Linked DNA regions of Candidatus Ruthia magnifica str. Cm (Calyptogena magnifica). The protein of the gene in region 1 interacts with the protein of each later gene in a pairwise test. Links are inferred from orthologs where the notes say so. Each region holds a gene or a part of one and is shown in the gene's direction. Other genes may lie near its edges.

Evidence for each region.
Region 2: the proteins of gyrA (region 1) and gyrB interact in binary tests that used the Escherichia coli proteins (3 or more experiments, as listed by UniProt). The link is inferred for Candidatus Ruthia magnifica str. Cm (Calyptogena magnifica) from one-to-one orthologs.

What each region holds. Positions count from the first base shown.
Region 1 is NC_008610.1:323,126-334,183, forward strand. Bases 6,825-9,966 are described here. They hold gyrA (DNA gyrase subunit A), read left to right. Parts: upstream 6,825-7,173; coding sequence 7,174-9,759; downstream 9,760-9,966. Other genes in these bases: RMAG_RS01560 (3-deoxy-7-phosphoheptulonate synthase), read left to right, coding at 6,825-7,072. Also shown: RMAG_RS05800 (hypothetical protein), read right to left, coding at 758-901; RMAG_RS05435 (type 2 periplasmic-binding domain-containing protein), read right to left, coding at 1,717-1,968; parC (DNA topoisomerase IV subunit A), read left to right, coding at 2,477-4,714; 6-carboxytetrahydropterin synthase QueD, read left to right, coding at 4,816-5,193; GTP cyclohydrolase FolE2, read left to right, coding at 5,190-5,984; more of RMAG_RS01560, read left to right, coding at 5,978-6,824; RMAG_RS01570 (peptide chain release factor 3), read right to left, coding at 10,635-11,058. UniProt on the Escherichia coli protein: A type II topoisomerase that negatively supercoils closed circular double-stranded (ds) DNA in an ATP-dependent manner to maintain chromosomes in an underwound state.
Region 2 is NC_008610.1:627-15,470, forward strand. Bases 1,923-5,023 are described here. They hold gyrB (DNA topoisomerase (ATP-hydrolyzing) subunit B), read left to right. Parts: upstream 1,923-2,319; coding sequence 2,320-4,728; downstream 4,729-5,023. Other genes in these bases: dnaN (DNA polymerase III subunit beta), read left to right, coding at 1,923-2,020; RMAG_RS00030 (phosphoribulokinase), read left to right, coding at 4,759-5,023. Also shown: chromosomal replication initiator protein DnaA, read left to right, coding at 1-705; more of dnaN, read left to right, coding at 917-1,922; more of RMAG_RS00030, read left to right, coding at 5,024-5,646; leuS (leucine--tRNA ligase), read right to left, coding at 6,278-8,728; RMAG_RS00040 (dihydroorotate dehydrogenase), read right to left, coding at 8,761-9,699; bioD (dethiobiotin synthase), read left to right, coding at 9,739-10,380; RMAG_RS00050 (glutathione S-transferase N-terminal domain-containing protein), read right to left, coding at 10,663-11,292; RMAG_RS00055 (cytochrome c1), read right to left, coding at 11,371-12,234; RMAG_RS00060 (cytochrome b), read right to left, coding at 12,238-13,461; petA (ubiquinol-cytochrome c reductase iron-sulfur subunit), read right to left, coding at 13,475-14,071; RMAG_RS00070 (hypothetical protein), read right to left, coding at 14,176-14,481; preprotein translocase subunit SecA, read left to right, coding at 14,534-14,844. UniProt on the Escherichia coli protein: DNA gyrase negatively supercoils closed circular double-stranded DNA in an ATP-dependent manner to maintain chromosomes in an underwound state.

The sequences.
Region 1 (11,058 bases):
AAATGGTTTAGCGTTGTTTATTTGGCTTTGTTATGTGCTCATCATAGCTAAAACATTCACTTTTTTGAATTTAGTTTATAAGAAAAATTTTATATAACTTTTAAATATCTAGCTTATAGTAAAAAAGTTGTTAGTGACGGTATTAGTTTAGAATTTTTTGTTTAAGTAGAAAGTTTAGAAATTTGTCTCTTTTTATATTGTTTTACTATGAAAATATTTCATACCTTCTAGATTATACCAATTAGTCATCTGTGATTTCTAGACCCATTAGCAAGGTGGGTAGATAAATAGATGTTTTTGGAACAATGGTAATGTTGATTTAATGACACTTATTTAAAGGCATGCCTGAGATGACAAACTGAGTAGGGTGTCAACATGCTGATTTCTATATTAACAATCATGATGAACAATGTTGCTGGTTTCATAAAATTACCTACGATGAGTAATAATAAATAACCCCCCAAACAAGTAAACTAAAAAAATCGTTTTTACAATTTCGTGAAGAATACGCTTGTTTGTTAATACAAAAGCAAACAACATAGCATTTACAATAATGAACATCAACATAATTGAAGTTTTTGCTGAGTTTGTAATGACCTAGGAAATATCTTATATTGTTATAAACAAGTCTAAGATAAATACATATACTACTACCACTACTTCAGTACATTGTCGTAGATGCTTATCCATAACAATAATGACTAAGAATAATATACTTAAGGCCTTAGTGAAAGATTTTGCTAAATTCTTCATACTCTTAAAACATACTTGGATAACCTTTCATTTTAGCGATGATGTAATTGGCAATCATCATCATTGAGCCGATAATTAATCTTGGCATAACGTCAGCTAAAAACATTCTATTCACTGTTATTTCAGTAGTAGCCGCATAAATCACCATAACAATTGAAGGCGAGAACTATAGTGTCAGAAGAACTAATCACAATAGAGCTAATGACAATAATAGTGGCAGGTGATAAACTTGATACAGTAGCAAACATTATACAAGCCAATACTGACCATTGATAAACCGCCTTTAATTCATTTAGCCAATATTACTAATCACAAAATCAACTAAGTATTGTGTTGTGCCATCTCTTTGACAAAAATCTAATTTAAAAATGGAATAGACATTAAAATATAATATTCTGTTGAGTCAAATATTATGTCAGTAAGAGAGGCTAGAGACTCATTTTTAAATAATAAAATTGCATTAACGATGATTTTTTTCCTGTTCTTTCATTTCAATTGTTTTTAGCAAAGAAATATTATTCATAACCACCCATGAATATAATAATGACAAATATCATGCAAGTAGATATGATAAAAAATATTGACTACGCTGTCAACAGCAATATACGTGTTACACGTTGATAACGTAGGATTGCACCTAGCAAGACTAACCAAATAAATAATGACTTCCAATGTACAAACTGTCGTATTATTTTTTTAGTTTTTATAGTGTTACATTGCTGAACTGTAGCATCTTTACCTATCTGATTTTCAAATTTAGCCCAAACTAGTTTCATTGTTATAACTCACTGTTTTTTGTTCAGGGGTTAGAATGTAGGTATTGGTTTTGCCAGAATCTATAATGTTTTCATATTTTTTATTGCAGTGTCAAGTGCAAATTAAGTGACTTTAGCAGCCACTTCTTTGATAATTTTTTATAGTTCAAAGCGAATATTGTCAGGTAAAGTGTTATTAAAATGTATTCTAAAACGCTATGGTCAGATATGATTGTATCTTTTTGCACCTCAAAGATTTTTTTTGACCATCAATAACGTCTGTTACCAAAGCATTATAAATTTCAAAAAACATCTTTTGTGGATTTGCATCAATGGCTTCAAACTGTGCTTTGAGTGCATCAGAACTTATGCTGCGAAATTTTAAACTTTGTGCATCTTTAGGCGTAATCAGTAGATGATTTGTAGAAATTTGTTTCATGCTATTAAGCCAATAGTCCAACCTTTAAGTTCTTTTCTATTGATAGAGTTTAATAACTCTTATCCTTTTTTGAATTTGTAAAACAATTTAATACTTGTGTGTTTTTAAATAATAAGGGTAAATCAAATAGCATCTATTTTTTAGTGTATTTACTAAATTTAGACAGTGAAAATACTGTCAATTATACATCGTTAAATAGTGGCGTCTTAAGTAGTGTCTTCAGCAGTAACGTGAGAAAATTTAATCATAATCTCTTTGGCCAATATCATGAATGGCGCTACTAATTTGATATTTTTATTCATTAACTACTACATGGCCTATTAGGCATAATATTGGCACCATTCAATTTACAGAAGACTTGCTTAATCATTTCATTGAAAGTCTTAAAATAATCAAGTGTAAATTGTCTTTGATATTATCAATAGTAGTACACTATATAAGAACTTATCTAGATATCATAAAACCACTTTTAATTTATCAAAAGTTGAATTAAAATATAGTCTAATTTTAACTATCCTTAACATCCATAATGAATCAGATTAGTCTTGAACAACAAAGTGTCGCTGAGTTTAGTGAGCGTGCTTATCTTGATTATTCAATGTATGTTATTCTTGATCGAGCATTGCCCTTTATTGGTGATGGCTTAAAGCCAGTTCAAAGGCGTATTGTTTATGCAATGAGTGAACTTGGCCTGAAATCTACAGCAAGATTTAAAAAATCAGCTCGTACTGTGGGTGATGTACTTGGTAAATTTCATCCGCATGGTGATAGTGCTTGCTATGAGGCAATGGTATTGATGGCACAGCCATTTTCTTATCGTTATCCATTTATTGACGGGCAAGGGAACTGGGGTGCACCAGATGATCCTAAATCATTTGCAGCAATGCGTTATACAGAAAGTAAACTTTCTCGTTATTCAGATTTGTTGCTCAGTGAAATTAATCAAGGAACGGTTAATTGGGTAGATAATTTTGATGGTTCACTTCAAGAGCCTAAAAATCTGCCTGCACAAGTACCTAATTTATTACTAAATGGCACTTCAGGTATTGCTGTGGGTATGACAACTAATGTGCCACCGCATAATTTGACCGAAGTAGTGAGCGCTTGTATTGCGTTATTAGATAAACCATCTATGGATTTAGATGGAATCATGCAGATTATTCGAGCACCTGATTATCCCACCGATGCTGATATTGTGTCCTCACCTGCAGATCTTAGACAAATTTATGAAACAGGTCATGGGTCGGTTAAGATGCGTGCTATTTATCAAAAAGAAAAAGGCAATATTGTGATTGAAGCGTTACCTTTTCAAACTTCTGGTGCCAAGGTAATTATCCAAATTGCAGCGCAAATACGTGCGAAAAAACTACCTTTGGTGGATGATATTCGAGATGAGTCAGATCATGAAAATCCAACACGTATTGTTATTATTCCACGTTCTAATCGAGTTGATGTAGATGTATTAATGCTGCACTTATTTGCCACAACTGAGCTTGAAAAAAGTTACCGTGTTAATATGAATGTGATTGGTTTGAACGGTAAGCCTGGTGTTCTGTCACTTATTCCGATGCTTAAAGAATGGTTAAGCTATAGAATGAAAGTTGTAATTAATCGTTTAACCTATCGCCTTGATAAAATTCTTGTGCGTCTACATATTTTAAAAGGATTGCTTATTGCTTTTTTAAACATTGACGAAGTGATTGCCATTATTCGTGAGCATGATAAGCCAAAATTAGTATTAATCGATCATTTTAAGTTGAGTGATATTCAAGTAGAAGCAATTTTAGAGCTAAAATTGCGTTATCTTGCAAAATTAGAAGAAATTAAAATTCAAGCCGAGCAACAAGACTTAGCATTAGAGAAAGAAAAATTAAAATTGCTACTTTCAAGTGACTTGCGTCTTAAAATTTTGATTAAAAAAGAACTAAAAGCTATTATTAAGGATTTTGGTGATGAGCGTAGATCTAACATTAAAAGAAATGTAAATACTGCTCAAGCTTTTAGTGAAGATGATTTAGCACCTGCTGAAAATATTACCGTCGTGCTTAGTGAAAAAGGTTGGGTACGCAGCGCTAAAGGCTATAGTATTGATCCAAACACACTTAATTATAAAGCAGGCGATAGTTATTTAACTAGTGTGAAAGGCAAAAGTAACAAACCTGTAATTTTTATTGATTCAACAGGTAGGTCATATTCACTACTGGCTAATTCATTGTCCAGTGCGCGAGGACAAGGCGAGCCCTTAACAGGTAAATTAAGCCCGCCTTCAGAGGCGCGATTTGTTGATGTGATAATGGGTAAGGCGAGTCAAAATATCCTATTGGCTTCTAACATAGGGTATGGTTTTATTGCCACTATTGGTGATTTACTATCTTCAAGACAAGCAGGAAAAGCATTCTTTTCGCTATCTAAAGGTGCACAAATGATGAGGATTATTAATGTGGATGATTTAGATAATCAATTTATTGCACTGGTAACAAATCGTGGGCGTTTATTAATATTTCCAATATCTGAATTGCCAATATTATCTAAAGGTAAAGGTAGCAAACTTATTCAAATCTCTACTAAAGATGTTAAGTCTAGACAAGAGTTTGTGATGAATATTTGTATTTTGCTAGAAACTCAACATTTGAAAGTCATTGCAGGTAAGCGTCATTTTACCATCAAGTTCCAAGATTTGAGTAATTACATAAGTTCTAGAGCGCGTTGTGGTAAGCTTTTACCTAAAGGATATCAAAATGTCTCTTCCATTGAGGCAATTGGTTAAATCAAAATATTTTAGATAAGTCAATAATCTATTCATCAATTCAAGGTGAAATTCTTAGAAAATCATAGGTATAATTAGTAATTTTGCCAATTTTTACGAAAATGTTCGTCCTAAAAATTGTTACCGATTTTGCATCAGCCCATTTACTCAGAGATTATCCAGGTGATTGTTCACGTCTGCATGGTCATAACTGGAAAGTTGAAATGATGGTTGTTGCTAGAAAATTAAATAGCAATGGTATTACTATTGATTTTCGAGAAATTAAAAAACAAACTAAGGTTGTTGTAAAGCTTCTAGATCATCAATATTTGAATGAGATAGCGCCTTTTGATAAACTCAATCCTACCGCAGAAAATATTGCCAAGTATTTTTTTTATGAAGTGGGTCAACTAATTAATACTAATGATGTCAAGGTCAAGGAAGTGACTATTTGGGAAACATCTAGAGCATCTGTGACTTATTACCAAGGAGACTTATGAGTGCGATTCATTTACCTGATACACAAAATAGTGCCGATACTCGTCAAATTATCATTGATAAAGTAGGTATTAAAGATATTACTCATCCCATTACTTATATTGACTGTGATGGTAATAAAATACCTACAATAGGCATTTTTACCATGACAGTATCCTTATCAGAGCGTGTTAAAGGTACACACATGTCACGCTTTATTGAGATTTTAAACGAAGGTCCTTGTGAATTTAGTGCGCATAATTTTGATAAAATTATTGACAAAGTAAGAAAAAGACTTGAATCAGATATTGCACACATTACGCTTAATTTTACTTTCTTTAGGAGGAAAAAAGCCCCATCTTCAGGCGTTGAATCAATGATGGATTATCAAGTGACCTTATATGGCACGCTAAATAAAGACGAGGTACAAGTAATGATGAAAGTCGTGGTGCCTGTAACCAGTCTATGTCCTTGTTCAAAAAGTATTTCTAAATATGGGGCGCATAATCAACGCTCGCACATTACAATTAAGGCTAAAGCAGCTAAAGATAAAACTTTGCACATTGAAGATTTGATTGATTTGGCTGAACGTAAAGCTTCGTGCGAACTTTATGCTATTCTTAAGCGTGATGATGAAAAAGTAGTGACTGAAAGAGCGTATGATAACCCTGCATTTGTTGAGGACTTAGTACGTGATATTGCAGTCGATTTAAATGCAGATGATAAAATTAGTTATTATCGTCTTGAATCGGAAAATTTTGAATCGATTCATAATCATTCAGCTTATGCACTTATTGAAAATCAAAAATGCTAAAAAAAATCTTAAATAAAATTAGTAACATTCGTATCACGAAGATAGAATCTATTACTCCGCCAATAGGCTTTATTAAAAAATACCCAGTCAAAAAGCCACAGTCTGATTTTATTATCCACTCAAGAAAAACCATTGCTGATATCATCTCCGGTAAGGATAAGCGTTTATTAGTTGTGGTTGGACCTTGTTCAATTCATGATCCAAAAGCTGCTATAGATTACGCGCAACGATTGTTAAAAATAAAGCAAAAATTAGATCAAGATTTATTTATTATTATGCGTGTTTATTTTGAAAAACCACGTACTACAATTGGCTGGAAAGGGCTTATTTATGACCCTAATTTAGATAATAGTTTTGATATGGAAAAAGGCTTTGATTTAGCTCGAAGTTTGTTATTAGGTTTGTCAAAAATGGGCATGCCAAGTGCAACAGAATATCTTGATTTAATTACTCCGCAATACATATCTGATTTGATTTCATGGGGAGCAATTGGTGCACGAACAACCGAAAGCCAAACGCATCGAGAATTGGCATCTGGCCTGTCTTGTCCAGTGGGTTTTAAAAATGGTACAAACGGTAACATCCAAATTGCCATTGATGCGATTGTATCTGCTTCAAATTCACACATGTTTTGGTCGATTAGCAAAAAAGGCGTGGCAAATCGCTATACTACAACTGGCAATCCAAATTGCCATATTATTCTTCGTGGTGCTGCAGATGGACCTAACTATAGTAAAGAAAATATTGATAATGCTGCTAAGCAATTGATAAAAGATGGTTTATTAGGTAGAGTTATGGTTGATTTTTCCCATGCCAATAGTGAAAAAAATTTTAAAAACCAGTTGTTAGTGGGTAATGAAATTGTCAAGCAAGTGAGTTTAGGTTCAGATAAGATTTTTGGAGTGATGATTGAGTCCAATATTTATGAAGGTGCTCAAGCGGTAGATGAATTAAAATCGTTAGAATATGGAGTTAGTATTACCGATGCTTGTCTTGGTTGGCAAGATACAGAAAATCTGCTTAAAATATTAGCATCATCAGTTCAAGCAAGAAATACATATTTTTACACTAAAAGCCTTACTTTTTAATGAAGGATTTATCAAAAGTCTAGGTTTTTGTTTGAAACAAAATTAATATTTGTATTCAAATTAGGTAAAATTAAAGTCAATTTGAATCAAGTTTTTTTATCATGTCTGAGCATACTGAAAATCCCACTCATTTCAAGCCAAATTTACCGGTAGTTACCATTGAAGATGAGATGCGTAACTCCTATTTGGAATACGCAATGAGTGTTATTGTTGGACGTGCATTGCCTGATGTTCGAGACGGGCTTAAGCCTGTACATCGTCGCGTACTTTACGCCATGGAGGTTCTGGGTAATGATTATAATAAGTCTTATAAAAAATCAGCCCGTATTGTTGGTGATGTGATTGGTAAATATCATCCACATGGTGATACTGCTGTGTATGACACTATTGTACGTATGGCGCAACCATTTTCAATGCGCAATATTTTAATTGATGGCCAAGGTAACTTTGGCTCAGTTGATGGTGATTCAGCTGCTGCCATGCGCTATACAGAAATTCGCATGGCCAAACTTTCGCATGAGTTATTGAGGGATTTAGAAAAAAATACCGTTGACTTTATTGACAATTATGACGGTTCAGAATCAGAACCTTTAGTATTGCCAACGCGTGTACCTAATCTTTTAGCCAATGGCTCATCAGGCATCGCAGTCGGTATGGCGACTAACATTCCACCTCATAATTTGGGTGAAGTGATTGAGGCTTGTTTGAAAACCATTGATAATGAAGATATCACTATTGATGAATTGTTGGAAATCATGCCAGGTCCAGATTTTCCAACAGCAGGTATTATTAATGGTGCAAGTGGTATTCGCCAAGCCTATGAGACTGGTAAAGGTAAAATTTACTTGCGTTCAGTACCCCATATTGAAGGCGAAGGCGAAGACAAGCAAAGTATTGTTGTGACCGAATTGCCTTATCAAGTTAATAAAGCCAAACTAATTGGTAAAATTGCAAAACTTGTTAAAGATAAACGCATTGATGGTATCACTGGGCTTCGTGATGAGTCTGATAAAGATGGTATGCGCATGGTGATTGAGTTACGTCGTGGAGAAGTTCCAGAAGTGATGCTTAATAATTTGTATAAGCTGACTGAAATGCAAACTGTATTCGGTATTAATATGGTGGCGATTGATAAAGGCATGCCAAAGTTAATGACACTAAAAAACATTCTAGAGGCATTTATTGCTCATAGACGTGATGTAGTGACTCGTCGCTCTATTTTTGATTTAAACAAAGCCAGAAATCACGCACATTTATTAGAAGGTTTAGCAGTTGCACTGCATAATATTGATGACATTATTGAACTGATTAAATCTGCTTCAAACTCGATAGACGCAAAAGAAGTATTAGTGGCTAAAACTTGGCAAGGATCAGTGATTAAAGAGCTGATTGGCGATCGTGATATGGTAATGTTTAAGCCAGAAGATTTGCCAACAGAGTTAGGCTTGCAAATGGATGGTGATTATCAATTATCACAAAAACAAGTACAAGCTATCTTAGATTTAAAACTTCATCGCTTAACAGGGCTTGAAAAAAACAAGATTTTTGATGAATTTAATGAGCTATTAGAGCGTATTAAATATCTATTGGATATTTTACAAACACCTGAAAGACTCATGCAAGTTATCCGTGAAGAGTTAATAGACATTCAAAGTAACTACGCTAACGCTCGTATGACACAAATTTTAGAACACAAGATTGATTTAACGCTTGAGGATTTAATTACCCAAGAGAGACGTGTAGTCACCTTATCTCATGGTGGTTATGTGAAAGCACAATCTTTAAGTGATTATCAAGCTCAGCGTCGTGGTGGCAAAGGTAAAGTAGCTACTAAAGTAAAAGATGAAGATTTTGTTGATCAGTTATTTATTGCCAATTCTCACGATACAGTTTTGTGCTTTTCATCCTTAGGAAAAGTGTATTGGCTTAAGGTTTATGAGTTACCAATGGCATCACGCATTGCACGTGGTAAGCCAATTGTTAACTTATTACCATTAGAAAAAGAAGAAATCATTAATGCTATTTTGACAGTTTCAAAGTTTGATGAAAATCATTTTGTTTTTATGGTAACTAGTAGTGGTACGTGTAAAAAAACAGTACTCACTAACTTCTCAAAACCACGCAAAGGTGGCATTATTGCCATAGAATTAAAAGATAACGACCAACTTATTGGCGTAGAAATTACCTCTGGTGAGCATGATATTATGCTATTTTCAGCCAATGGTAAATCCATTCGATTTAAAGAATCAGATGTCCGTGTCGTAGGGCGTACAGCCATTGGCGTACGTGGTATTAAATTAGCAAATGCTGATAAAGTAGTGTCTCTTATTGTTGTCAATCAAGATAATCCAATTCTAACAACAACTGAAAAAGGTTTTGGTAAACGCACGCGTCTTAATGAATATCGCTCTCAAGCACGAGGTGGTTTAGGTGTTATTTCTATTAAAACCTCAGATAGAAACGGAAAAGTTGTTGGTGCTATTCAGATAACTGATGAAGATGAGATGATGTTAATTTCCAACAAAGGTACTTTAGTCCGTGCTAGAGCAGTTGATGTTTCTATCATTGGTCGTAATACTCAAGGCGTAACCTTGATTAATATTATCAAAGGTGAAAAATTAGTCTCTATTGCAAAAATTGCTGAGATAGAAGACGAGGAATCTGAAGGTGAAAATAGCATAGAATAATTATAAAAATAATTTCTTTGATAAAATCAAAGCACACCTGATTAAGTTTAATTATAGAAATTTTTTGAAAAAAAATTCTATATTCAAGAATTTACTAAAAGTTTATGAACTGTAACCTTACCTTATAAACAATATAGATAGCAATTTTTTAGAAATTTTATTTTAAGAATGTAAAATACTGAGCATTAATTGGGCGAAAGTTTGCTAGTGTGGATTAAGTTCTATGGACTCTATTTTAGTTTAAAAAAATATTTAATAAGCTCATTTTCGTTTTACGTACTTAACCAATTAATCATTACAATTAAAGTGTGTCAAGCGCGTGATGTTTTGATTTTCGAGAAGCGAATTTTAGTTATGTAAACTTTTCTGATTAAAATTTAATTAATAGTTGATTTGGTAACAATAACTTTGCAGAGGTTTAATTTAGTCACTAATTATGATATTAATAACATCATTAAAAATGCAAAATTTTGCTGTTATAAAGTAGTTAGATATAGATTTAATGCGCTATTTATATTGGTTTGCTTGGTAATTACTGCTTTAACGCTAATTGGAGTTGTGTTAATGATTGATTACAACTTGCAGCTAATTACACAAAAATTGTACACTGGGTTTGATTCAGTGGCTAAAAAAATAATTGTACATAACTGCTTTTGCTAGTTTTATGAAATACTGGATGGACTATTGTATCTTTTTTTGGAAAAAAGTTTGATTGTTACGCTTTTAGTTCTTGTTATTTTAGTGAGACGATATTTAGAAACTGTACGCTATTTTTTTACATTTGGAAAATGTTTAAGGATAATGCTTTAAAAAAATGATTCTGGATAAGAGAATTGGCGTTGTGAAAAATTGTATTATTCAAGCAATTTTTTTAATTAATGCTCACGGGTTGCTAAAAAAACTAAGTTAGGGTAGCGTTCTATGGTTAATTGCAAGTTAACACTGGATGGTGCAAGATAAGCGAGCATACCTCTTGCATCGATAGCAATATTATTACCTGCTTTTATTTTAAGCTGTTCAATGTCCTTGTCACTACCTGTTACCCAGCGTGCTGTTGCGATGTTAATGGTTTCAAATTGACAATCAACACCGTATTCATGTTTTAAACGGTGTGCTACCACGTCAAATTGCAAAATACCAACAGCACCTAAAATTTGTGATGAATTGATAATTGGGTGAAATACTTGGGTCGCACCTTCTTCCGAAAGCTGCTTTAAGCCTTTTTGCAAGGCTTTGGTTTTAAGCGGGTCTTTAAGTTGAGCACGACGGAAAAGCTCTGGTGAAAAATTTGGAATGCCC
Region 2 (14,844 bases), 330 kb from region 1 along the record:
ATTGCAGGAAAGGAAAAATCTCAAGAAGAGTTTTTTCATATTTTTAATTTCCTATTTAATGGTAAAAAGCAAATTATTTTTACCTGCGATCAATCGCCTAAAAACATAAAATCACTAGAAAATCGTTTAAAAACTCGATTTTCACAAGGTTTAAACCTACATTTAACTCCCCCAGAATTAGAGATGCGTGCTGCTATTTTGCTTAAAAAATCACAAAATAAAAGAATTAACATCAACTTAACAGAAGACACTGCTTTATTTATTGCTACTCATATTGCTTCTAATGTTAGAGACCTTGAAGGGGCTCTTCTTAAACTCAAAGCTTTTGTTGATTTTTCAAAAATAAATCATGATTTTATTTCTAAAGAGATTGTCGAAACAGCCTTAGGTGATTTAATCAAACCCCAAATTAAAAACATTGATATTAATGATATACAAAAAGAGGTGGCTAAACATTATGCTTTAACCATCTCTGATTTAAGTTCAAAATCTCGTAAACAACACATGGTACTTGCCAGACAAATGGCAATATTCATTTGCCATGAATTAAGTTCTTTATCACTAAGTAAAATTGGAAAACATTTTGGAAATCGAGATCATTCCACCGTTTTACATGCAATTAAAAAAATCAAAGAAAAACACCTAGAAAACATTGAAATAAAAAATGATTACGAGTTAATAAAATTAAAACTAGCTAACTTATAAACATATATACAACCAACTTATCTAACTAACTATGAACAACACTAATAACTTAAACACTTTACAAAATTTATACACATATCCACATTTTTTTACATAAAATACTTAAATTTTATCAATAGATTAAAACTTTATTTTTAAAAGAAAAATAACCATTATCAACATAAAATAACTACACTAATAATAATAATAACTTTCTAAAAAGGATTTTTTGATGAACATACAACTCACCGTTAAAGAACTACTTACCCCATTGCAAATAGTTATTAGTGTAGTTGAAAAAAAACAAAAATTACCTATTCTTTCTCATGTCCTTATCCAACTTAAAGATAATTTACTAACTTTAACTACAACCGACATGGAAATTGAAATAAGAGCCTCTCAAATTATAAAAAACCAAGAAGAAATTTCTTTTACTATTTATGCAAAAGACCTAATTGATATTATAAAAAAATTATCAGAAGATATAATCATTGAATTTATCATTGAAAGTTCTAAAATTTACATCAAAGTTAATAAAAATTCATTTGAACTCAACACATCCAATCATCAAGATTTTCCGTCATTACCAAAAATAAAAAACAGCGATATTATTAAAATAAAACGACATGTTTTAAAAGATTTAATTGAAAATACTAGTTTTTCAATGGGTAGCCAAGATATTAGAACTTACTTAAATGGTTTATATCTCGAAATTGACAAAAATAGCATTGTTGTTGTTGCAACTGATGGTCATCGACTTTCTATTGGAAAAGTAAAACAAACCCATAACTTATCCAATAAAAAATCAGTCATTTTACCAAGAAAAGCAGTGTTCGAATTAACCAAACTACTTAACAAAAATGGATATAAAGAAATTGACATTCATTTATCAGATAATTATTTTTATCTTATTAGTAATAACACGACTATTATTAGTCGATTAATTGATGGCAATTTTCCTAACTATTTACAAGTACTTCCAACAAATTTTAACAATATTATCATTATTAACCGCCTAGCTTTTCTAAACTCATTACAACAAGCCTCAATTTTTGTTGAAGAACGAACTAAAGGAGTTAAATTAGTATTTAAAAACTCTAAATTACATATTTTTTCACATTCTGAAAGAGGACAAGCAAAAACGCAAATTAATATTAAAAATTTTGATAAAGAAATTGAAATTGCATTTAATATTAATTACTTAATTTCAATTTTAGAAAAATTACACACCAATGAAATTAATATGATAGTTCCGGATGGAAAAAGCCAATCCTGCTTATTAAGTAGTATGAATGATGATATTTACCAATATGTTGTCATGCCTATGCGTATTTAATATTTGAATTATGATTGAAAAAACTAATGAATTAGTACACGAAAAACAAAATACCATATCTTTTTATATAAATTATTTTATTTAATTAAAATCAGATTAAACCAAAAAGTTTATACATTATATTATCCAAATTTTTAAATTAAAGCCATCATAAAAACAGTTTTAAATTTTTATTTAATTTAAAAGAAATATTTTGATAATATACTACTTTGTCCATGTTAAACATAACAGTATAAACCATAAGCAAACAGGATCTATCTGTTTGCATGGTATAATTATTTTATTTATTTACAGCGCTTATGTCGGAAAAACAATCACAAGAATATCAAGCTTCTAGTATTAAAATTTTAAAAGGATTGGATGCAGTTCGAAAACGTCCTGGCATGTACATTGGTGATACAGATGATGGTACTGGATTGCATCACATGATATTTGAAGTTGTTGATAATGCTATTGATGAAGCTTTAGCTGGATTTTGTTCAAAAATTAATATTACTCTTCACGAAGATCTATCAATTTCTGTTAACGATAATGGTCGTGGTATTCCTGTTGATATTCATCCTAAAGAGGGAATATCTGCAGCAGAAGTAATTATGACTATGCTCCATGCAGGAGGTAAATTTGATGACAACTCTTATAAAATATCAGGTGGATTACATGGCGTGGGTATATCTGTTGTTAATGCACTGAGTGAATGGGTTGAATTAACTGTGTACCGTAATGGTAAAATTTATTTTCAACATTATAATATTGGTGTACCTAATGAACCTATAAAAGTAATTGGAAAATCAGACAAAACAGGTACAACCATTCACTTTAAACCCAATGTTGATATTTTTTCAATTACTGAATTTAAATATGATATTTTAGTAAATCGTATTCGTGAATTATCTTTCTTAAACTTAGGTGTTCATATTCAAGTTAAAGAATTATCAACAGGAAAGAAAGATTTTTTTAAATATAAAGGTGGTATTAAAGAATTTGTAAGATATCTTAACAAAGCAAAAAATCCAATTTTTAATAATATTATTACAATCAATGCACAACGTGATGATATTGAAATTAATGTAGCATTACAATGGTCTGATTCTTATCAAGAAAATATTTATTGTTTTACAAACAACATTCCACAAAAATATGGGGGTGGTCACTTGGCTGGTTTTAGAGGTGCATTAACCAGAACATTTAATAATTATATTAATAATTCCAGCATTGCTAAAAAAGAAAAAATTTCAATTACAGGTGAAGATACTCGTGAAGGCTTAACAGCGATTATTAGTATTAAAATACCTAATCCAAAATTTTCATCACAAACCAAAGATAAATTAGTATCAAGTGAAGTTAGAGCACCTGTTGAATCAGCACTGAATGAAAAATTAAGTGACTATTTATTAGAAAATCCAATAGAAGCAAAAATTATTATTAGAAAAATTTTAGACGCTTCACATGCGCGTAATGCAGCTCGAAAAGCAAGAGAAATAATCCGTCGTAAAGGTATGCTCAATATCGCTGATTTACCTGGAAAATTAAGCGATTGCCAAACAAAAGATCCTACTAAAAGTGAAATTTTTTTAGTTGAGGGTGATTCTGCAGGTGGCTCTGCTAAACAAGGCCGTGATCGGCATACACAAGCTATTTTACCTTTAAAGGGAAAAATATTAAATGTTGAGAAAGTTCGCTTTGAAAAAATATTATCTTCAATAGAAGTGGGCACTTTAATTACTGCACTAGGTTGTGGTATCGGAAAAGAAGAGTACGATATTACTAAGTTGCGTTATCATAAAATTGTAATTATGACAGATGCGGATGTAGATGGTGCACATATTCGCACTCTATTATTAACCTTTTTCTATCGTTATTTACCAGAATTAATTGAAAATGGATATTTGTATATTGCACAACCACCTTTATACAAAATCAAAAAAGGTAAGCAAGAATGCTATTTAAAGGATAATCAAGAATTAAATGATTATTTATTACAAGAAGCAATTAATGATGCATATTTCTTTTTATCAAAAGAAACGCCTGCTATTTCAGGCATGGCATTAGAATCTTTAGTAAAAGAATATTACAAAATAAATACCATTATTGATAAATTGTATAAACGTTATAATTTAGCTCTACTCAAAGTAATTGCAAGTTCAACACCTATTGATGATTTAACCAATCAAAAAAATATGAACACTTGGTGTGCAAATTTAACTGAAAAATTAAACAAAGATATAACGCCAGCACAAAAACATATAGTTACTTTTAATGCTATTTCTAATGAAGTTGAGCATACATTATGCGTGTATGGAGTTAATACTGAACATAAAACACTAAATGCAGCATTCTTCAGTTCTCTTGATTATCAGGCCATTAAAGATTTTTCTAAAAAAATTGAAAGTATGATTACTCAAGAATCTTATATTGAAAAGAAAAATAAACAAGTCAAAGTTGATCGTTTTAGTCATGTAGTTGATTTTTTGATTAAAGATGCTAAAAAAGGTCAAAGTTTCCAAAGATACAAAGGTTTAGGTGAAATGAATCCTGAACAACTTTGGGAAACTACCATGGATCCTGAACAAAGAACCCTACTTAAAGTTAAAATTGAAGATTCTATTGTTGCTAATGAAGTTTTCTCAACCCTAATGGGTGATAAAGTCGAACCTAGAAGAAACTTTATTGAGAACAATGCCTTGTTAGTTGATAACTTATATTTTTAAAAAAAATAAAATACAAATAAGGAGACAAATATGTCAAAAAAACACCCAGTTATTGTAGTAATAGGCTCATCAGGTGCTGGAACAACCTTTATTAAACGTGCCTTTGAGCATATTTTTAGAAAAGAAAGTATCAATCCTTTGATTCTAGAGGGGGATAGTTTTCACAAATATGATCGAACCTCAATGAAGGAAAATGTTAAAAAACAAGAAGATTTAGGTAATAATTTCTTTTCTCATTTTGGTCCAGATGCTAATTTATTTGAAAAAATAGAACAAACTTTCAAAGATTATGGAAAAACAGGTAAATGTGACCGTCGTTATTATTTACACTCTGAAGAAGAAGCTGTCGAATACAACCAACGTTTAAGTACCTATTTAAGCCCTGGAGAGTTTACCCCCTGGAAAAAAGTAGATGATACTACGGATTTATTATTTTATGAAGGTTTACATGGTGCAGTAGTTACAGATGATATAGATATGGCACAACATGGTGACTTAAAAATTGGCGTTGTTCCCAGTGTGAATCTTGAATGGATTCAGAAAATTCATCGTGATAATGCAGAAAGGGGCTATTCAGAAGAAGAAATAGTTGATACCATTTTACGTAGAATGCCAGACTATATTAACTATATAACACCACAATTCTCTCAGACAGATATTAATTTTCAACGTGTTGCAACGGTAGATACGTCCAATCCTTTTATTGCTAGAGACATTCCAACACCAGATGAAAGTTTTGTGGTGATTCGCTTTAATGATTTAAACAAAACACCAGTTGATTTTGTATACTTATGTAGTATGATTAACAACTCATTTATGTCCAGACGCAATACTATCGTTGTTCCAGGTGGAAAAATGAGCATAGCAATGGAAATTATTCTTTATCCGATTATCAAAAAAATGATTAAAAATAAGTAAATTTTTCTTTTAAGCAGATACAAACAACATGAATCCATTTGAAACTAAATTTTAGTGATACTTTTAGAAAAATATCTTACTGTTAATATTTATTTCAAACTTCATTATAAATTAATTTTTCCTTATATTTTTTAGATCTGCTTAGACACACAATACTTTAAAAAAGTTCTATATAATATAGCTAGGTTTTTATAAAAGAGACACTCAGTGCTTATTATCCATAACTATCTATATTTATCAAGGTGCAACAATTAAGTAAATTTTGAGTGCGCAGATTCAAGTTTTTCTGGAACTTTAGTGATAATTTTTTCACATTTTTAACGCCATTTATGATTATAAATTTAGCTTTGTTCTTGCTAATATTATGTCAGATTGAATTTTTCTTTCTATTACTACACTATTTCTCTTAAAAGCAGAATTATAAGCGTTATAACAGTCAATATAAGTGAATAAATATTCAATGATGTTTATAGTTGTGGATAAAAAGAACTTGTTCAATATTACAATTTTCTACAGAAAGAAAAACCATATTAAAACCTTAGTCACGAACTTTCTTACAACTGAGAATTTAAACATAAAACACTTCTACTTTTTAAAGTAAGTCCTTGTTTTATATGTATTCAATAAAGACTTATTTAACAACAATATTAACTAATTTATTAGGCACGATAATCACTTTAACGATAATTTTACCTTTAGTAAATTTGGTAATATTCTCATTTGCCAATGTTTGTGCTTCAATTTGTGCATTATCTACATCAGTACTGAACATTAATTTAGTACGTAATTTTCCATTGACTTGAACAATGATTTGCATTTTATCTTGAACTAGTGCTGATTTATCAACATTTGGCCATGGTTCATTGATAATTGCTTTTATATTGCCTAATTTTTTCCATAAATAATGGCAAAGATGAGGTGCAATTGGACTTAAAGTTTTAAGTAGAATGTGGATAGATTCTTGACGGATCGCCATAGAAGTTTTGCTGGTATCATTAAATTTTGATAAGGTGTTACACAGTTTCATGAGTGCGGCAATAACGGTATTAAATAAATATCTACGGCTCATATTATCGGTAATTTTACTAAGTGTTTGATGGGTTTTTAGGCGTATGTCCTTTTGAGCTTTGTCAAAATTATTCAAAGTACCAATAGCATGACTTTTATGATCTTGGATAAAATCCATAATCAAGCGGTAAACCTTATTAATAAATCGATGTACACCTTCTAAGCCTGAATCACTCCATTCTAGGTTTTGGGTTGGTGGTGCGGCAAATAAGATGAATAAGCGCACTGTATCAGCACCATATTTTTCAATCATTTGTGCAGGATCAACAGTATTACCCTTGGATTTACTCATTTTAGCACCATCTTTGAGCACCATCCCCTGGGTGAGTAAATTTTTAAAAGGTTCGTCATTTTTAATAAAACCTTCATCACGCAATAATTTATTAAAAAATCGAGCATATAGTAAGTGTAAAATAGCGTGCTCAATGCCACCAATATACTGATCTACACCACCATTTGCTAGCCAATAATTAGCACGCTTATCTAACATTTTATCGTTATTATCTTTGCAAGTGTAGCGGGCAAAATACCAAGATGATTCAAAGAAAGTATCTAAAGTATCAGTTTCTTGTTGTGCCATCTTGCCACATTTTGGGCAAGTAGTTTGATAAAATTCTGGCATTTTTTTGATGAGCGAGCCAACACTATCAAAACTCATTACCTCAGGTAAGACAACTGGTAAGTCAGCTTCAGGCACTACCACTATTCCACAATTTTGGCAGTTAATAATGGGGATTGGACAGCCCCAATAACGTTGACGTGATATACCCCAGTCCTGTAGGCGGTAGTTTGTTTTTTTCCTACCTAAATTTTTATCTGTTAAGGTCTTAGCAATTTCGTTAAAGGCTTGGTCAAAATTCAAGCCGTTAAATTCACCTGAATTAAACAATACACCTTTATCTGTCATAGCATTTTTATCAATACTTATATTTTCATTAATAACTTTTTTTATGGCAATACCATATTTTTTTGCAAATTCATAATCCCTTTTATCGTGTGCAGGAACACTCATAACTGCACCCGTACCGTAGCCAATTAAAACAAAATTAGCAATCCAAATAGGCACATCATCGCTTGTAATTGGATGTATACATTTTACTCCTAAGTCAATACCTTTTTTATCTATGGTTTTCATTGTTTCTTTGGTGATTTGTATGGTTTTGCATTCGTCAATAAAAGCTTGAACTTGTGGATTATTTTTGCCAGCCTCAAGCGCAATAGGATGTTCACTAGAGATAACTAGGTAGGTAACACCCATGAGTGTGTCTGGACGAGTGGTGTAAACTTTAATCGAATCGGCATTATGTCTAGGAAAGTCAACCTCTAGGCCAACAGATTTACCAATCCAATTTTTTTGCATAGTTTTAACCGCATCTGGCCAACCATCGAGTTTATCTAAACCATAAATTAATTCATCGGCATAATTTGTGATACGCATAAACCATTGTGAGATTTTTTTTTTCTCAATCAGTGCATTAGAACGCCATCCACGCCCATCAATCACTTGTTCATTTGCTAATACGGTTTGATCAACAGGGTCCCAATTAACAATAGCATTTTTCTTATACACCAAGTCTTTTTCAAATAATTTAATGAATAACCATTGTTCCCAGCGATAATATTTTTGGTGACAAGTAGCAATTTCTCGTGACCAATCATAGCCAAAACCTAGTTTACTTAACTGATCTCTCATATAATCTATATTTTCATAAGTCCATTTGGCTGGAGAAACTTTATTCTCTAATGCAGCATTTTCAGCCGGTAGACCAAACCCATCCCAGCCAATCGGTTGCATGACATTTTTGCCTTGCATTTTTTGATAGCGAGAAATAACATCGCCAATACTATAATTACGCACATGACCCATGTGCAAGCTCCCAGATGGGTATGGAAACATACTCAAGCAGTAATATTTTTCCTTTGAAGTGTCTTCACTAACTTCAAAAGATTTATTTTCTTGCCAATATTTTTGCGCTTGCGCCTCAATTTTTTGAGCGTTATATTCTGAGTTCATAAGGTATTTTTGTTCATATTAGGATCACAGACTTATATGGATGAATTGAGCTCTAATATACCAACTAAATCACCAATATTGTTTAAGTTATTTTCGTTTAAATATTCACTAATACCATCATTGATTTTATGACACACTAATGGATCATAAAACAGTGCTGTACCTATGCCAATAGTTGCTGCACCTGCGATGATAAATTCTATTGCATCGTTAGCAGTGGTAATGCCACCTTGACCAATTATGGGCACATTGTAATGTTTACTAACTTGATAAACTTGATGTACTTTTAACAGAGCGATTGGTTTAATAGCAGGGCCAGATAAACCACCTTGATTATTACCAATGATTGGTTTTTTGGTTTTAGTATCAATACTCATACCCATAAGTGTGTTAATCACTGCTAAAGCATCAGTACCTGCATCAATACAACGTTGAGCGTTTAAAGCAATATCAGTTTGGTTGGGTGATAATTTAGTGATAATTGGCTTTGAGGTATTTTTCCGACAAATATCAACAACTCGATAAGAGATATCTGGGTCATTACCAAATGTTACGCCGCCTTCTCTAACATTTGGACAAGAGATGTTAATTTCAATTGCGTCAATATTTGTGTTATCAAAGCGTTTAGTAATTTCGCCATATTCCTCAATGGATGAACCAGAAATATTAATAATAAAATGTGTTTCAGTTTTATCTAAATTCGGTATAATATCGTTAATCACCACATCCGTACCTGGATTTTGCAAACCAATAGCGTTTATCATACCACTAGGCGTTTCACATACTCTATGAGGGATATTGCCAAGTCTTGGCTCTAGAGTTGTACTTTTAAGACATATAGCACCTACATCGGTATTAGAAAATCCATCAATTCGTGTATACTCTTCACCAAAGCCAACACAGCCTGATAAAAGGACAATGGGTGAGTTTAATGAAAGTCCGCAGAACAGGGTTTTTAAGTTATTTAGCATGGGTGGTATTATACATTTTTGCTGTTAAAATTATTATTCATGAAAGGATTATTCATTAGTGGTAGTGGTACCAATGTTGGTAAAACATTTGTTGCCCAATATTTAATTAGATTATTGTCAAACACTCTTAAGGTTAGTGCTAGAAAGCCAGTTGAAAGTGATTGTGAAAATAAGAATGGGCGGCTAATTCCAAAGGATGCCTTGTTATTATCCAAGGCTTGTAATATTAATGAGCCAATTGACAAGGTGTGCCGATATAAGTTAGAATCGTGTAGTAGTGCGCAAATGGCAAGCCAAGACTCGGGATTAAAACTTACTTTAGATGATTTAGTTGATGCTTGTATGTCAGATGAATTTGTTATTGTTGAAGGGACGGGTGGATTACTTTCTCCAATAGCGAGACAAGCATTAAACAGTGATTTAATTCAAGCACTTGATATGCCAGTAGTGCTAGTGATTAAAGATGAGTTAGGTGCAGTTAATCAAGCGTTACTTAGCATTAACTCTGCGCAGAGTTGCGGGCTTAGTATAAGCATGTTGGTGTTGAATCAGATTCAACCTAATTTTTTGAAAAATGCACAAGCAATCAAGCAACATACGGATATTGATATCAATGTGTTTAATCAAAATCATTTAGCGTCATTTGAAAGAAAAGTTAAAAAAATCCTATTAGTGATTTAATCAAACAGTTTTAAGTTTGGTTTCAATTTAAAAAAATATACCTTCGTCATTTTTTACCTGTATAAATGATAGCAATCGCATTGATAGGCATAAAGTGTTAACTTATTTTTTAGAAAATATTACTTTAAAGCTAAGATTATAATTATTATAGGTTATAGATTGTGTTTCTAGTAATATTTAGAATAATCTGGTTGTGTTAAAATTTCTTTAACACAACCAGTAAAAAATAGGTGATGGAGTTGCGTGATAAGCTTTAAGTAGAACACAATACAGACATGTTTTTTAGTTGTATTCTCTTTCACAATCGGTTAGACTTATTTTGAAGCTTTCTCTAGAAAAAAGTCTATTTGCATAATTTGTAACGGCTTTTCCTGGTGTGCCTAGCACAATATCAAGTTTTTTTAAACGCCATAATAAAGCGCCTAGACAAGCATCAACAATAGTCATATTGTCACTCTTAAAGAAGGCTTTATAAGCAAATAAAGGCACCAATTCAATTAGATTATTTTTTAGAATTTTACGTGCTTTGTTGGCGTCTTTTTTGATGCCTAATTCAATGTTGTTTACCAATTCAAACAAACAACCAGGTGCTCTGGTAAATCTAAAGATAAGCAATCTTTTCTCTGATTTTTCAATAGGGTCCACAGGTAGTAATGGTGGGAACGGAAAACGTTCATCAAGATATTCCATCACCACTGAAAGGTCGTATAAAACAATACCTCTATCAAACAAAGTAGGCAATGATTGATATGGATTAAGCTCTAGAATTTCTTCAGGAATTTCTTCAAGCTTTAAATTTAATACCCCTCTTTCAATATTTTTTTCAGCCATGATGAAGCGTACTGCATGAGACTGTATATCTTGTGGTGAAGAATAAAGCGTTGTTGAAGATGGATTAGGTTTTGTTAACATAATAATTATTATTAAAAAATAATAATAACAGTGTTTTTTAAGACGCTGTTATAGAGTGAACTTTACTTGTATTAGAAATTAATTTTTAGTACGCCATTTGCCGTACTTAATATCTTTCCAATATTCTTTTTTCATTAAATAGGAGAAAATGAACAAGATAAACAAAAAGCCCAATACTTTAATACCAAGGTCAAATCGTACTAGTTTAGCTGGCTCACCAACATAGTCTAGAAAATTGCTAATATCTCTGATATCTTGTTCAAATTCTTTGCTAGATTTGTTTTGTTTCAATTGCCATAGAACATCTGGCATGGAGGCGTTTTCTAGTATATGGTTGTTTACACCAAACACACGTGAATCGTCTTTATAAAATCCACGTAAATAGGAATATATCCAATCTACGTCTTTTGAACGTGACACTAAAGACAAGTCTGGATTACTGCCAAACCATTGTTTTGCATTAGAAATAGACATGGCTGAAGTAATTAGTGAACCCACTTTTTCGTTGGTAAATATTAGATTTTTTTCAACCTCTTTATCAGTGGCTTTCATTAAGTTTTCTTCAATTTCTTCTTTAGAAATTTTTTTTAAAAAACTTTTAGCTTGGTCGGGGCTAGTAATTTCACTATCAAGTGCTCTTGAAAGAGCCACAAAATCATCATGTTTTAGTGATTGATTATTTAACACAGCTATTTTTGCTTTCTCATAAGCAGCAATGACATCATCTAAGAATAAGTCCTTTCCAATACGATTGTAGCGCATAAATTGGATTGAATGACAACCAGAGCAGTAATTCATAAATAACTTTACACCTCTTTGTAACGATTTTTTATCATTTATGTCAGTATTAGCATGATCTAAATGAACTTCAGTTGATGCTAAGACATTAAAATAGAAGGTTATAATCGATATTATAAGTATTACATGTAATTGTTTTTTCATCATTTACTCCGTTACTCTTGTTGGCACTATTTTTGTTTTTCCAATGGAGGTAAACCAAGGCATTAAGATAAAGAATCCAAAATAAGTGACTGTAAATATTCTTGCTAATAGTGCATTAATTGGTGTTACTGGCTGCATGCCTAAGTAACCAAGTATGACAAAACTGATAACAAAAATTCCTAGAGCGACTTTATAAGGCCATGAGCGATAACGGATTGATTTCACGCTAGATTTATCCAACCACGGAAGTGCAATTAAAATTAATAATGCTGAAAACATGCCAACAACACCTGGGAATTGTGAACTAAACATAGGCGGAATGGCTCTTAATACTGAGTAAAAAGGTGTCAAGTACCAAAGTGGTGCAATATGACTAGGTGTTTTAAGTGGGTTTGCTTCAACAAAATTAGCATTTTCTAAAAAATAGCCATTCATTGCTGGGGCGAAAAATACAACAGCTGAGAAAATCATTAAAAATACTATCACGCCAACAATATCTTTAACACTGTAATATGGATGAAATGGAATGCCATCTTTAGGAATGCCATCTTTGTTTTTATTTTTCTTGATTTCTATCCCGTCTGGATTATTTGAGCCCACTGTGTGTAATGCCACAATGTGCAAAAACACCAAAATAACTAAAATTAACGGTAAAGTAATCACGTGTAATGAAAAGAATCGATTTAAAACAGGGTCGCCAACTGCATAGTCACCTAAGATAAAGGTTAGAATGTCTGGGCCAAATACGGGCACAGAGCCAAATAGTGAGATAATCACTTGTGCGCCCCAATATGACATTTGTCCCCATGGTAATACGTAGCCCATAAAGGCTTCTGCCATTAATGCAATATATAGTACCATACCTAAAATCCAAATCAATTCACGCGGGGCTTTGTATGAGCCATAAAGTAAACCACGATACATGTGCAAATAAATAACAATAAAAAAAGCAGAGGCGCCTGTTGAGTGTAGATAGCGAATGAGCCAACCCCAGTTAACATCACGCATAATGTATTCAACTGAAGCAAAGGCATGTATTGCATCAGGTTTAAAGTGCATAGTTAAAAAAATGCCTGTTACAATCTGCATGACCAATACTAACATAGCCAATGAACCAAAAAAATACCAAAAATTAAAATTTCTAGGAGTGTAATATTCTGCTAAATGCTCGTTCCAAACTTTGGTTAGTGGGAATCTTTGATTAATCCAGTTTTTATTGTTATTCATCCTATTCTCCTGATTATGCTTTTGGGTTAATGCCAATTCTAATGAGAGAATCTGCGACAAAATAATAAGGTGGAATAACCAAATTTGTTGGTGCTGGAACGCCAGCATAAACTCTACCTGCTAAGTCAAACTTAGAGCCATGGCAGGGACAGTAAAAACCACCTTTCCATGTATCTCCACCAAGATCGGCAGAGCCTAGTTTAGGTCGATAGGTTGGCGAACAGCCTAAATGGGTACAAACACCAACAATAACGGCAATATTAGGATTAATTGAGCGATAAATATTTTTAGCGTATTCTGGTTGTTGAGAGAGTTTATTACTGTCAGGGTCGGTTAAGATACTATTCAACGTACTTAAATTTTCAATGGTTGTTTTATCACGTTTAAAAATCCAAACGGGCTTTTTTCGCCATAGAACCCTAACTAATTGTCCATTATCCAACTTACTAATATCAACATCAACTGGTGCGCCAGCAGCTTTTTCTCTTGCTGAAGGCATCCATGATGATAAAAATGGCACCAACACAAAACCAACACCTACTGCACCAATTACGCTTGTAGCGCCCGTTAAAAAACGTCTTTTTTTTAAGTCTATCTCTTGTTTTGACATAGGGTTACAATCCTTTATTTTGAAAAATCGAAATAAAATCTAATTTTAGACCCAAATCATTATAATGTATATCAGCTTTATATAATAGATAATTGTTATGAGAGCTATTTGTTGATATTAATTTTGATTTCTACGTGTGTTATAGACACAAGCGCTGGTATTTGTATCAAAAGTTCTAGCAATGTCACTAATTGCTTTTGAGCTCTAAAGGCAATGGCTTGGTTATGAGTTATTAATGTTGCTGTGTTATCCCTAATTAAACATAATTCAAGTGGTTTTAATGTATCTTGTAAAAGCTTAGCCAACTCAATGTTGATTTGATTATAGGTCTTTGCTTGGGCAAATAGTTGCCCAAGTTGGCCACTAGGCATAAAACTTGCAAGATTTGTTAGGGCTTTATACTGACACATTTGTATATCTATGAGAAAATGGGTTATTTAAATTAATTTAAACATATCCTATATGAGTATTTTAAATAAAGTTTTATCAAAAATTATTGGTTCTAGAAACGATCGATTCATTAAGGTATTGTACAAAACTGTTGATAAAATTACTGAATTGGAGTCAAAAATGCAAGCACTTAGTGACGAACAACTCAAATCTAAAACCCAAGAATTTAAAGATAGAATTAACAATAAAGAGACCCTAGATTCAATTCTTGTTGAGGCGTTTGCCGTGATTCGTGAGACATCAACACGAGTATTAGATCTTAGACACCATGATGTGCAACTCATTGGTGGCATGGTACTTAATGATGGTAATATCGCAGAGAT